Regions from separate parts of the Leisingera sp. S2M4 genome, predicted to be linked through region 1. Evidence: riboswitches for the same ligand, from Rfam matches in the RefSeq annotation. Region 1 holds a riboswitch; each other region holds the start of a gene.

The links. Region 1 has a riboswitch for cobalamin ahead of ACZ52D_RS12095 (CbtB domain-containing protein). Riboswitches for the same ligand answer to the same signal wherever they lie in the genome.
Region 2: another riboswitch for cobalamin. It lies ahead of nrdH (glutaredoxin-like protein NrdH); the one in region 1 lies ahead of ACZ52D_RS12095 (CbtB domain-containing protein).
Region 3: another riboswitch for cobalamin. It lies ahead of ACZ52D_RS08975 ((2Fe-2S) ferredoxin domain-containing protein); the one in region 1 lies ahead of ACZ52D_RS12095 (CbtB domain-containing protein).

What each region holds. Positions count from the first base shown of each region.
Region 1 is NZ_AP040861.1:2,497,042-2,500,880, forward strand. Features, by position in the region: gene cobF (precorrin-6A synthase (deacetylating)) at 1-120, opposite strand, end outside; gene ACZ52D_RS12085 (hypothetical protein) at 193-696, opposite strand; gene ACZ52D_RS12090 (CbtA family protein) at 764-1,462, opposite strand; gene ACZ52D_RS12095 (CbtB domain-containing protein) at 1,467-1,637, opposite strand; cobalamin riboswitch at 1,671-1,889, opposite strand; gene ACZ52D_RS12100 (DUF1636 family protein) at 1,984-2,310, opposite strand; gene cobA (uroporphyrinogen-III C-methyltransferase) at 2,307-3,041, opposite strand; gene ACZ52D_RS12110 (cobyrinate a,c-diamide synthase) at 3,038-3,839, opposite strand, start outside.
Region 2 is NZ_AP040863.1:229,250-233,088, forward strand. Features, by position in the region: gene ACZ52D_RS19930 (TonB-dependent receptor plug domain-containing protein) at 1-966, shown strand, start outside; gene ACZ52D_RS19935 (MarR family winged helix-turn-helix transcriptional regulator) at 999-1,478, opposite strand; gene ACZ52D_RS19940 (DUF2218 domain-containing protein) at 1,609-1,893, shown strand; cobalamin riboswitch at 1,957-2,148, shown strand; gene nrdH (glutaredoxin-like protein NrdH) at 2,250-2,471, shown strand; gene nrdI (class Ib ribonucleoside-diphosphate reductase assembly flavoprotein NrdI) at 2,476-2,892, shown strand; gene nrdE (class 1b ribonucleoside-diphosphate reductase subunit alpha) at 2,874-3,839, shown strand, end outside.
Region 3 is NZ_AP040861.1:1,840,568-1,844,406, reverse strand. Features, by position in the region: gene ACZ52D_RS08985 (FecCD family ABC transporter permease) at 1-187, opposite strand, end outside; gene ACZ52D_RS08980 (ABC transporter substrate-binding protein) at 188-1,126, opposite strand; gene ACZ52D_RS08975 ((2Fe-2S) ferredoxin domain-containing protein) at 1,113-1,832, opposite strand; cobalamin riboswitch at 1,921-2,123, opposite strand; gene ACZ52D_RS08970 (FAD-dependent oxidoreductase) at 2,208-3,464, opposite strand; gene ACZ52D_RS08965 (ABC transporter permease) at 3,461-3,839, opposite strand, start outside.

The sequences.
Region 1 (3,839 bases):
CTTGCCGACCCCTTTGTTGGGGATCAGGATCAGGTCCTGCGCGTTCAGCGCGTCGATTGCCTGCAGGGTCATGTGCTGCGGGTTTCCGGTGCCGATACCGATCAGGCTGAGTTCGATCATGGCGGGGCCTTTCATGCGTGGACACGCCCCCTATGGAGCCGTGCCGCTGGTCTTGCAAGCGCGGGGTGACGGTCAGGTGCCCTCAGCGTCGGACGGCACGGTTGTCGTGGCCTCGACGGGCTGTCCCCCCACCGTCAGCGCGCTGTGGTTGTTGGTGTTCAGCGAGACCTTGACGACTGCCCCGGCAGGCAGCGACGGCAGGTGAACCCACTCTGCATAGAGCCGGGCAAGCTTGTCACCGTTCACGTAGACATGGGCGTGGCCTTCACCGGGAACATTCTCCGCCGAAGCATTCTGCGGGGCAAAGCGGAAGTTCTGCGGCAGCACCTGCAGGTTCCAGCCGGACATGGGATCCTTGTGCAGACGTATGGCAACTCGGGGTGCATCCGGGCCCGACGGCAGATCGACCGCCGTCGCGTGGTCATGGGCCATCGCGCCCGCGTGGCCACCGCCGTGATGTGCCGGGTCGCCGTGGTCGTGGCCGTCAAAAGTGATGCCATTGCCAGCCGCGGTGACAAAGCCGATGCCGCCTCCGAACAGCAGTCCGATGGCAAAGAGAGCGAGAGAACGGGACATCAAGTCTTCCTCGGACAAGAACTGTCCCCGCCGGACTTCTCCGGCGGGGCGCAAGAGGGCAGCCGGGTCAGGCCGCTGCGAGCGAGCGCTTGCCTTCGGTCTGCCAGAAGTGGCCGGCAAAGGCCCCCAGCAGCACCCAGGCCGCCATTCCGATCCCGAAGGCACGGGCGGCAAACAGCGCGCCGATCTCGGTCGGCACCGGTCCCGAGAAACTCTCGGGTTCGGGGGCGCCGATGACATGCGGCGCCAGCAGCAGCAGCGCGGCGATCAGGTAGCTGACCATGTTGCCGCCAAAGGCGATCAGCCACATGGCCACGCCCGCGGTGGCTACGGTGGCGGTCCACCAGATCTGGCGCAGGCCGACATCCGCGGCCGCGACGCCGGGCACCTCGGGGGCCAGCGACAGGCCGGGCGCGAAGTGGAAGGTCACGAAGCCTGCCACACCCCAGAGCAAACCGCTGCGCGCGTTGATCGCATGGCCCTGACGCTCGGCCACCGACATCAATGCAACCATGACCAGCGCATAGCCGGTGTAGGTGAGCATGGTGAAGATGACGCTCAGCCCGTCGCGCACCGGATCGGCGAACAGGCCGGGCAGGTCGGGATGGGCCGACACGGCCTCGGCGCCGAAATGCACCAGTTCACCGCCCTCGTAGAGTTCGGCATGGAGCAGAACAGGCTGCACGAAATAAAGCTGCAGCAGGGCGGTGATCAGCCCTGCTGCAGCGCCAGCGAACAGGCCGCTGGTCAAAATACGACTGAACATGGCCTTAGTGGCAGGGGAAGCCGGTTGCGTGGCGTACATCGTGCGCCGCGTCATGCAGCGCGGATGCCTGCACATGGCCGGTCAGCGTGAGGATCCCCAGCCCGAGAACCACGGCAAACAGGGCCGGGATTACGGAAGTGCCTGCGGCAGAAGCGTTGAGCGTCTTGGTCGTCATTGATGGTCTCCTTGCCGTCACACCCGACGGCGTAAGTTTTCATTCGCACACGGCCGGTCTCCTGACTCGCGGGTCGCTGCTGCTCTCCTCCTTCCCGGCGTCTTACGCGCCAGTGGATGCCGAAGAGCCGCTCGCCGCTCACAGTCGCGGGGGCGGTTGAGGCTGCGGTGCCGCGATTTGGTCCACCGTCCTCATTCCCGTTTCAGTCCTGGTGCTTGGGCACCTTTGGACACCGTATCCAATGGTAATGCCTCGCGGGGGCGATTCCGGTCAAGGAAGAAACCGCCCCTTGACCGGTTGTCTGCGGCATATCTGCGGGCCGCGGGGGCAGATTGGCGGTGCGAGGTCAGCCCGGGATGCGGGCAATCGCCTTGTAGCGCAGCTTGCCCAGCGGGCGGGCATCGGCGAAATTCCCGTCAGCGCTGCGGGCGTACAGGTGCAAAAAGGTCAGCACGTCCGGCAGATCGTCAGCGGAGATTTCACCGAACAGATAGGCGGTCTTGCCGGATTGGCGCACCGCCAGTGTCTGCGGCCTGTGGCAACCGGACATGCAGTCCACCTGCGTCAGGCGGGCCGCGATCCCTGCGCGCTCCAGTGCCGCGGCGACCTGCCCGGGCAGGGCAGGGTCCGCATCGCGGCATGTGCGGCACAGGGTGAGGGTCGGCACGCTCATACGCCGGGCAGGTCCTGATCTGCCAGCGGCCCATAAAGGATCAGCACCGGGGCGGTGGTTTCCATGGCGCGCAGCACCTGCGGCAGTTCACCGACTGTGTGGCAGAACAGCTTCTGCTCCGGGGTGGAGACGCCCTGCGCCACCAGCGCGTGGGTCTCCGCAGGCAGCCCGGCCTCCATCAGCTTTTCCGCCAGCGCGGCGAAGGTACGCTTGCCCATGTAGACCACGGTGGTGGCCTGCGGGTCGGCCAGCGCCGCCATGTTCAGATCGTCCGGCAGCCCGCCGGTCACGTCATGGCCGGTGATGAACTGCAGCCGCCGCGCGGTCAGCCGACGGGTGAGCGGGATATTGGCCGCCGCCGCCGCCGCCGAGGCCGCGGTGACGCCGGGCACAATCTCAAACCCGATCCCGGCTTCGCGCAGGGCGGTGATTTCTTCCTCGAGGCGGCCGAAGACGCCCGAGTCGCCGGATTTCAGCCGTACCACCCGCAGCCCGGAGGAGGCATAATCGACCAGCAGCTGGCTGACATGGTCCTGCTTGGGCGAAGGTCGCCCGGCGCGTTTGCCCACGCCCACCAGGTCGGCATCGGCACGGGCATGGCTCAGGATCGGGCCAGAGGACAGATCATCGAACAGGATCGCATCCGCCGTCTCCAGCCGCTTGACGGCTTTCACGGTCAACAGCTCCGGATCGCCGGGCCCGGAGGAGACAAAGCTGACAAAGCCGCTCATGCGCGTTCTCCGGTGATCAGGTGGAAGAAGGTGCCGGTCACGTTGCCCTTGACCGATCCGGTCTCGGGCACCGGATTTCCATCGGCGTCCATGACATTGGCCAGCGGCGCGTCGGGTTCTTCCAGAATGGTGGAATAGTGGAATTCGTGTCCGCGCAAGGCGGTGCCGGCAGCAAAGCCGGGCATCTCCGCCTGCAGCACCGCGCGGCGGTAGCCGAGGTGGAACTTGCGCTTCTCGTAAGACGTCACCAGCCCCAGCAGGCCCAGCATCTGGTGGCGGTTGCCCTGCTTGTCGATCAGCGCTTCGCCAAGCGCCATGTAGCCGCCGCATTCGCCGTGCACCGGCTTGGTCTGCGCGTGTTTCTGAACGCCCGCGCGGAAGCTCTCTGCCGCTGCCAGCGCCCCGCCGTGCAGTTCGGGATAGCCTCCGGGCAGCCAGACCAGGTCAGCGTCCAGGGCCGGGGCCTCATCCGCCAAGGGCGAGAACGGCAGGATCTCGGCGCCAGCGGCACGCCAGCCCTCCAGCAGATGCGGGTAGGTGAAGGAAAACGCCGCATCGCGCGCCAGCGCAATGCGCTGTGCGGGCGGTGTGGGCAGGCTGGCGGGTGCCGGGGCCTGACCGGCCAGCGCCGCGGATTTGATTGCTTCCAGATCGACATGCTCGCGCAGGAAGGCGGCGTAGCCTGCGATCGCGGCTTCCAGATCGGGGTGTTCGACCGCCTGGATGAGGCCGAGATGCCGCTCCGGCAGGGTCAGATCACCGCGGCGGGGCAGAGAGCCCAGCACCTTGATGCCCGCC
Region 2 (3,839 bases), on a different replicon from region 1:
CTGTCGGCCAAGGTGCAGAACACCTTCCACCTGTCGCAGCGCAGCACCATCGTTGCCGGTCTGGACTATTACGACCGGGAGTCCGAGTACTCTGACCCCTCCACCAGCGGGCTGCGTGAAGCTGCCGACAACATCGGCCTGTTCGCCCAGGCCCGGCTGGAGCCTTCGGACCGCTGGAAGCTGTCGGCGGGCCTGCGGTATGACTGGCAGGACTTCACCGGCTCTGGCGGCCAGGAGCTGAGCGTGTCCGGTGCCAGCGGCAACCTGTCGGCGCGCTACAAGGTGACGGACGCGCTGTCGCTGCGGGCGGGGTATTCGAGCGTGTTCGGCGGCATCCAGCTGGAAGACAACTACGTCTTCGATCCGGGCTGGACCTATGCCGGGCTGGAAAGTTCGCGGGCCGAGAATTTCAACCTCGGCGTCGACTGGAGCGCGGGCAATCTTACGCTGGGGGCCGAGGTCTTTCGTACCGAGGTCGAGAATGCGCGTGAAAATTCGGGCAACATCGATTTCCAAAGCGAAGGCTACAGCCTGGGCGCGACCTACGGCTGGCTTGGTGGTTTCGTGCGCCTGAGCTTCACCGACAGTGACATCGAGCTCAACGGCGGTTCCACCGGCAGCTACGAGGCGCGCGATCTGGGGGCGCCGCTGGGCCAGGTGCTGGCATTGCAGATCCAGCAGGAACTGCCGCAGTACAGCCTGCTCGTGGGCGGCAGCCTGGATCTGGCCCGCGACTACGACACCGGCGGAGCGGGCACCCAGGAGCTGGACGGCTATGAGGTCGTGAACGTCTTCGCCGAATATACCCCGCCGTCGCTGAACGGCGTGACCCTGCGCGCCTCGGTGCAGAACCTGTTTGACGCGGACTACGCCGACCGGGCCACCTATGGCGGTGAATATGCTTCGATCGTGCCGCTGAAGGAGCCGGGACGCACCTTTATGATCGAGGCGGTCGCGCGGTTCTGAGGATCAGCCGTGAAGCCGCCTGCGGCGCGGCTTCACGGCAGCAGCTTGATCAGCAGGCGCGACAGGGCATAGGCCTCCTCGGTGGTCAGATGCTGGCCGATCTCGGTCTGCATCGCTTCCCAATAGGTTGGCCAGATCTTCGCATGCAGCCCGGCGCCGCGGTCGGTGAGAAAGAGGATCTGCTTGCGCCGCCCGTCGGCGATGAATTCGCGCCGCAGCAGCCCGTCCTTTTCCATCCGGGCCACATGTCGGGAGAGCGCGTATTGCGGCACGAACAGCTTGTCCTCCAGCGCCGCCATCGGCTGGCCGTCGGCACCGGCGCGCTCCAGTTCGAGCAGGATCTCGTACCAGATCGGGTCATTGATGCCATGGCTCTTCAGCGCCCGCGCGATCCGCGGGTGGAACTTGCGGTGGGCGCGCATGATGTTGAACCAGGCGCGGTTGTAGGCAATCGCTTCGTCGTCGTCTCCGAAGAAGGCGGCGTTCGGCGAGGGGCCGGGGCGGGTGGTCATGGTCGCGTCCTTTCAGGTGGCACCAATGCAAACGCCCAGAACGCAGACCAACGCCGGGCGCGGCGTGTTGAAACGGTTTAAAATCAATATCTGCCAGTATCTTGGCTATTATCAATTCTAAGGAGCAGCAATGCAAACACGCGCGGTTTTCCACTCGGCGCAGGCCGCAGGCCTTTATACGCGCCTCGTCCGCCATTTCGGTCACAAGATCCCGGTCGTCGAGAGCCCGGAGGGGGCGGAGCTGCAATTCGTCTGCGGTCTGGCGCAGCTGCGCCATGACGCGGATCGGCTGAGCATTCACGTCACGTCCGCGACCGCGGCCGAGCTGGCGCAGACCTGCGAGGTGGTGGAAAGCCATCTGCTGCGCTTTGCCTTTCGCGAGGACCCGGCCCCGCTGGTGTGGCACCGGGGCTGAGACCCGTGCGGCTTTTCCTGTGGATATCGAAAACAACATATTGACGGGTGGCTAGGGTATAACCCTATATGGAGTGGCTTTGGTGCCTGTGATTCACATCAGAGGCTAAGAGGGAAACCGGTGCAATTCCGGTGCTGCCCCCGCAACTGTAAGCGGCGAGTCAAACCCCATATGCCACTGGCGCACCGGCGCCGGGAAGGCGGGCCAGACGTCGGAGCCGCAAGCCAGGAGACCTGCCAGGGCTGATGAGACGTGAACCACAGGCGGCGGGCCTGGGTGCGTGGACCGGCCTGCCCCCTGCAGCGCCGCCCGTGACCCTGTCCCCTTGTCCGCAACAGCAGATAGGGACCAGACCAATGACCATCACCGTGTATTCCAAACCGGCCTGCGTGCAATGCACCGCCACCACCCGCGCGCTGGATGCGCGCGGGCTGGCCTATGAGGTGATCGACCTCAGCGAGGACAGTGCGGCGCTGCAGAAGGTGCAGGACATGGGCTATCGCCAAGCGCCGGTGGTGGTCGCCGGGGAGAGCCATTGGGCGGGCTTTCGCCCCGACATGATCGCTCGCCTGGCCTGACGCCGTGGCGGGGCTGGTCTATTTCTCCAGCGGCTCCGGCAATACCCATCGCTTTGCCACGCGGCTTGGCCTTGCGGCCACGCGCCTGCCGCTGCGCCACGGCGACCCGCTGCCGCAGATCCTCGCGCCCTTCGTGTTGATCTGTCCGACCTATGCGGACGGGCAGGGGCGCGGCGCCGTGCCCAAGCAGGTGATCCGGCTGCTGAACCAGCCGCCCCTGCGGGCGCTGCTGCGCGGTGTGATCGGCGCGGGCAACCGGAACTTTGGCGAAACCTTCGCGCTGGCGGGCGACGTGATCGCCCGCAAATGCAATGTGCCGGTGCTGTATCGCTTTGAATTGGCCGGCACCGAAACCGACATCGCCCGCGTTCGCGCCGGGCTGCAGAAATTCTGGGGGACGGAATGCTCGATTCCAGCGTAACCGGCGAGCGCGACTATCACGCGCTGAACGCCATGCTGAACCTTTATGATGCGGAGGGAAACATCCAGTTCGAGGCCGACCGGGAGGCGGCGCGGCAGTATTTCCTGACCCATGTGAATCAGAACACCGTGTTCTTTCATTCGCTGGATGAAAAACTGGGGTATCTGGTTGAGGAAGGCTACTACGAGGCTGAGGTGCTGGAGCCATATGACCGCGCCTTCCTGCACCGGATCTGGGACGCGGCCTATGCGCATAAATTCCGCTTTCCGACCTTCCTGGGCGCTTTCAAGTATTACACCTCTTACACGCTGAAGACCCGCGATGGCGGCCGGTACCTGGAACGCTACGAGGACCGCGTGGTGATGGTGGCGCTGACGCTGGCGCGCGGCGACGAGGCGCTGGCGCTGCGGCTGATGGAGGAGATCATCACTGGCCGCTTCCAGCCCGCCACGCCCACCTTCCTGAATGCCGGCAAGAAGAGCCGGGGCGAGCTGATCTCCTGCTTTCTTCTGCGGCTGGAGGACAACATGGAAAGCATCGGCCGCGGCATCAACTCGGCGTTGCAGCTGAGCAAGCGCGGCGGCGGCGTGGCGCTGATGCTGACCAACATCCGCGAACATGGTGCGCCGATCAAAGGCATCGAGAACCAGTCCTCCGGCGTGATCCCGGTGATGAAACTGCTCGAAGACAGCTTTTCCTACGCGAACCAGCTGGGCGCGCGGCAGGGGGCGGGGGCGGTTTACCTCAACGCGCACCACCCTGATATTCTGCGCTTCCTCGACACCAAACGCGAAAATGCGGATGAGAAGATCCGTATCAAGACCCTGTCACTGGGCGTGGTGATCCCCGACATCACCTTTGAATTGGCGAAGAAAAACGAGGACATGTACCTGTTCTCGCCGCATGATGTGGAGAAGGTGCACGGGGTGCCATTCTCGGAGATTTCG
Region 3 (3,839 bases), 660 kb from region 1:
GCACCCGCGGGATCCGCCATTGCCACACGATCAGCGACAGGCCGCGGGGTGCGTCCTCGCTCCGGCTCAGAATCGCAAGGCGGTCCGCCCAGCCGATGTCGGCCGTGCCCCACAGGACCCCGGCGACGGCCGCCAGGACCATCGCCACCAGGGCTGCCGGAAACAGAAGCGAGAAGCGGGCCTGCATTCAGCGCAACGCCGCCAGCTGCGCGTTCAGGTTTTCAACCCCGTCGGCAAAGCGCATGCCCAGCAATGTCTCGGAAAACGGCACCACCACGAAACGCCCGTTCTGCACCGCCGTCAGCTGCGACAGTACGGGATCGTTTTCCAGATACTCCCGTTTCTCCTGCGCCGAGGACCAGCCTGCCTCGATCAGCAGGATCACATCCGGGTCGGCCTCGACCACGCGCTCCCAGGCGAGGTCAACCCAGGCGCCTTCGACGTCCGCACTGATGCTGGTCAGCCCGGCGGTTTTGGCGACCAGTGCCGGGCCGCCGCAGCAACCGATCGAGAACGGCGTGTCGGTGCCACTGTCATAGATAAAGGCGCTGCGCCCACCGCCCGCGGTATTGTTTTGCACCGCTTCGATGCGCGCCCTGGTCTCGGCAATCAGCGCATCCGCGCGATCCTGAACGCCGAAAATGTCGCCAATCACTTCGATGTCGCGCAGGATCGGCGCAATGGTCAGCGGCACGTCCTGAGGGTGCGCAGACTTGCACGACGCATCCACCAGATAGGTCCCCACGCCCAAGTCGTGCCACTTCTGCACCGATCCCAAATTGTCCTCCGAGAAGGCAGAGGCGAAGCCTGCGAACAGGAAGTCAGGCTCTTGGGTCAGCACGATTTCTGCAGCCGGATATTTCTCGGCCAGAACGGGGACGCTGTCGAATGCATCCCGCCACTGGTCCGGGATCTCGTCGTCGAGATAGGCGGTGCCGACCATGGCGCCCTGCAGACCGAGTGCCAGCATCACCTCGGTGGCCTGCTGGTTCAAGGTAATGGCCCGCTTCGGCGGCGTTTCGTAAGTGTAGGAGCTCCCACAACTTTGAACGGTCACCGGATCGGCCTGCGCCGCACCAGCGGCCGCAACAAGGCACAGCGGCATCAGAACTCTAAGCAAATTCATGGGTTTCTCCTGATTGATGGATAAGCAGGGACTGCGGAACATCCCCCGCGCAAAGAACCCGGGCCACCAGGCTGCGCACGTCCGCCAGATCGCGGACCCGGTACCAATCCCCTTTTGGATAGTGCACGATCACAGGCCCGTTGTTGCAGGGAAACAGGCAGCCGGCCGCCGTCACAAGACAGTCAGAGGCCAACTGCATGCGGCCCAACTCGGCCTTCAGCGCCGCCAACAGGTCGGGTGCATCCTTCAGATGGCAGCGCGGTCCAGTGCAGACCAGCAGGTGGTGACGATGGGGCGGAGGACTGTTCCAGCCTTTGCCCAATTCGCCGTCTGGTCTCGGTTCCACTTCCGTCAGCGGCACCTCGGCCCGCGCAACATGGCCAAGGACCGAAGGGTCAGCTTGCGGAGCCTCAGCCAGCAGAACCTTCGGGCGTGTCCCGGTCTGGCGCGCCAGCCAGGCCCCCACTGCGCCGGGCAGCCAGGCCTCTATGCTCTGCGAAAACGGGAGGCCAACCGGACGTAGTTCGATCCGCGTCGCTCCCAACGTCGCCATATCGTCCAGCGCCCGCCAAAGCCCCTCGCCGCTGGCTTCGAGCCGGACCGCCACCGCCGCACAGGGCGCCGCTGCCGCCAGCCCGTCGGCCAGGGCCTGAAAGCGGGATTGGCTGACATACGAAGCGGAGATCAGATAAATTCGGGCGTCCATGCAAGCCTCTCAAGCGGAGGCAGGCAGGCGCTGGCGCGAAGCGCTGGGGACACTGTCATCTCTTCCTCCACGGGCCCTCCGCCCGATTGGTTACGGTTTACCGATGGCAGGTCTCCTGACTTGCGGATCAAAGCGTGCCGTCCCTTCCCGGATCCGCCGGATCCAGTGGTTCTGACGGGGTACTCTCCGCTCACAGTTGCGGGGGCAGTTCTGGACTTGGGCCGCTCAGCCCGCACCAGATTCCCTTTTCATCCCATTGCCATACTCGGCCGGGAACCATCGGTTTTTGTCTGCGCAAATCGGCTTGGCCTGTCAACCGCTATAATTAGCCACGCAACCACGCCCTTCGAGCAGGGAGGATGCGTCGGAACATGGTCAGGTCAGTCCCCCGAGGCGGCGCACCTGCGCACCAACGCGCTCCCCGTCTACGGTCGCCATTGTTGCGGCGATGCCTGCGGCTTCCCCGGTGGCAAAAGCCGTCCCCATGACACGGACCGAGCCGTAAGCGACAGGATCGGCCCCGATGACGCGGCCAGACACAAACAGATTGTCGAGGTCGCGCGCCCGCAGACTGTCCAGTGGAACCGAGGCGTAACCATGCCCGCCAACCGGGTGATAGACCGGCTTGCCGGCTTCACCGTGCAATTCTGCGGGCCACGCCGCCCGGGCGATGCTGTCGGGGCGTTGCCGCCCGCAGGCGAGATCCTCGGCCGTCATCTCATACCGAGTGGCAGGATGCCTGCTTTCACGAATGCCAATCTGCGGACCAGACTGGGCCAAGAAGCAATTCTCGAACCCCGGCACGTGATCGCGCAACATCTGCACATAGTCATTCGCCATCTCCCGCGCGCACCGCTCCGCCCGCGTAAAACTAGCGGACGTGAGGTCGGGCAGCGCCAGATCGATAATCATCCACCACATGTCGCCAGTGCCGGGAATGCGCGTATAGATGCCGCCATCCTCGCGACGGATCGGATAGACGCCGGTCTTGTTGTAACGCTGGATGGCCGCCTTGATCGCCGCCCGGTCAAAGGGGACCCGCGGATCCAACCCGGAAATCCGGATCGGGGCAGAGACGGCCTGCAACTGGCCGTTCATGTCGCCCTCACGCATTGTGATACCAGACACGAGGGACAGATTGGCGTCGCCGGTCGCATCGACAAAGCCCTCAGCGATGATCCTTCGGCGGCCCTCCATTCCGGCGACGGTTACAGCCTCTATGCGGTCAGCCGTTCTGGTTGCGGCGGCGACACGAGAGTGCAGCAGCACATCAACGCCGTGATCGGCAAGCACCCGGTCGAACGCCAGCTTTGCGATCTCGGGGTTCAACAGGATGATCCAGTTGCCCGTGGTTTCGGAATTATGGGCCTCGGTATTCATTCCGCAGGCCCGCATGGCCTCCAGCACCAGATCCCCGGCCCCACCGACCGCTTTTACCGGCTCAGGCCCTTGCTGGAAAAATCCGCAGTAGGCCAGAACCTGCGATGTGGTCGCCGCGCCGCCGAGAAAGCCGTATTTTTCCACCAGGCATACCTTGCCGCCTGCGCGGGCAGCGCCGAGCGCCGCCCCGATGCCGGCAGCGCCCCCACCGGCCACGACCACATCATATTCGCTTTCGGTCTTCCGGCTCATGTCCGCCAACCTAGAACGTGCTTTTCCACCAGCCCCACGGTGGTAGACAGCAGCACCCCCAGCAGCGACAGGATCGTCACCCCGGCAAACAAACGTTCAAGGTCGTACAGCGATCCGGCCTGCAGGATGTAAGCGCCGATGCCATGTTCGGCGCCCAGCATTTCCGCCGCCACCAGCAGGATGATCGCGATGGCCAAGCTGACACGCAGCCCGGACAGGATGCCGGGCATGGCGCCGGGCAGCACGATCCGCAGCACCACCGTCGACCAGCGCAGGCCAAAGCTCTGGCCCATCCGGATCAGCGACCGGTCGACGTTGTCGACCGCGCCATAGGTGGCAACAACGGTTGGTGTGAAGGTGCCAAAGGCGATCAGC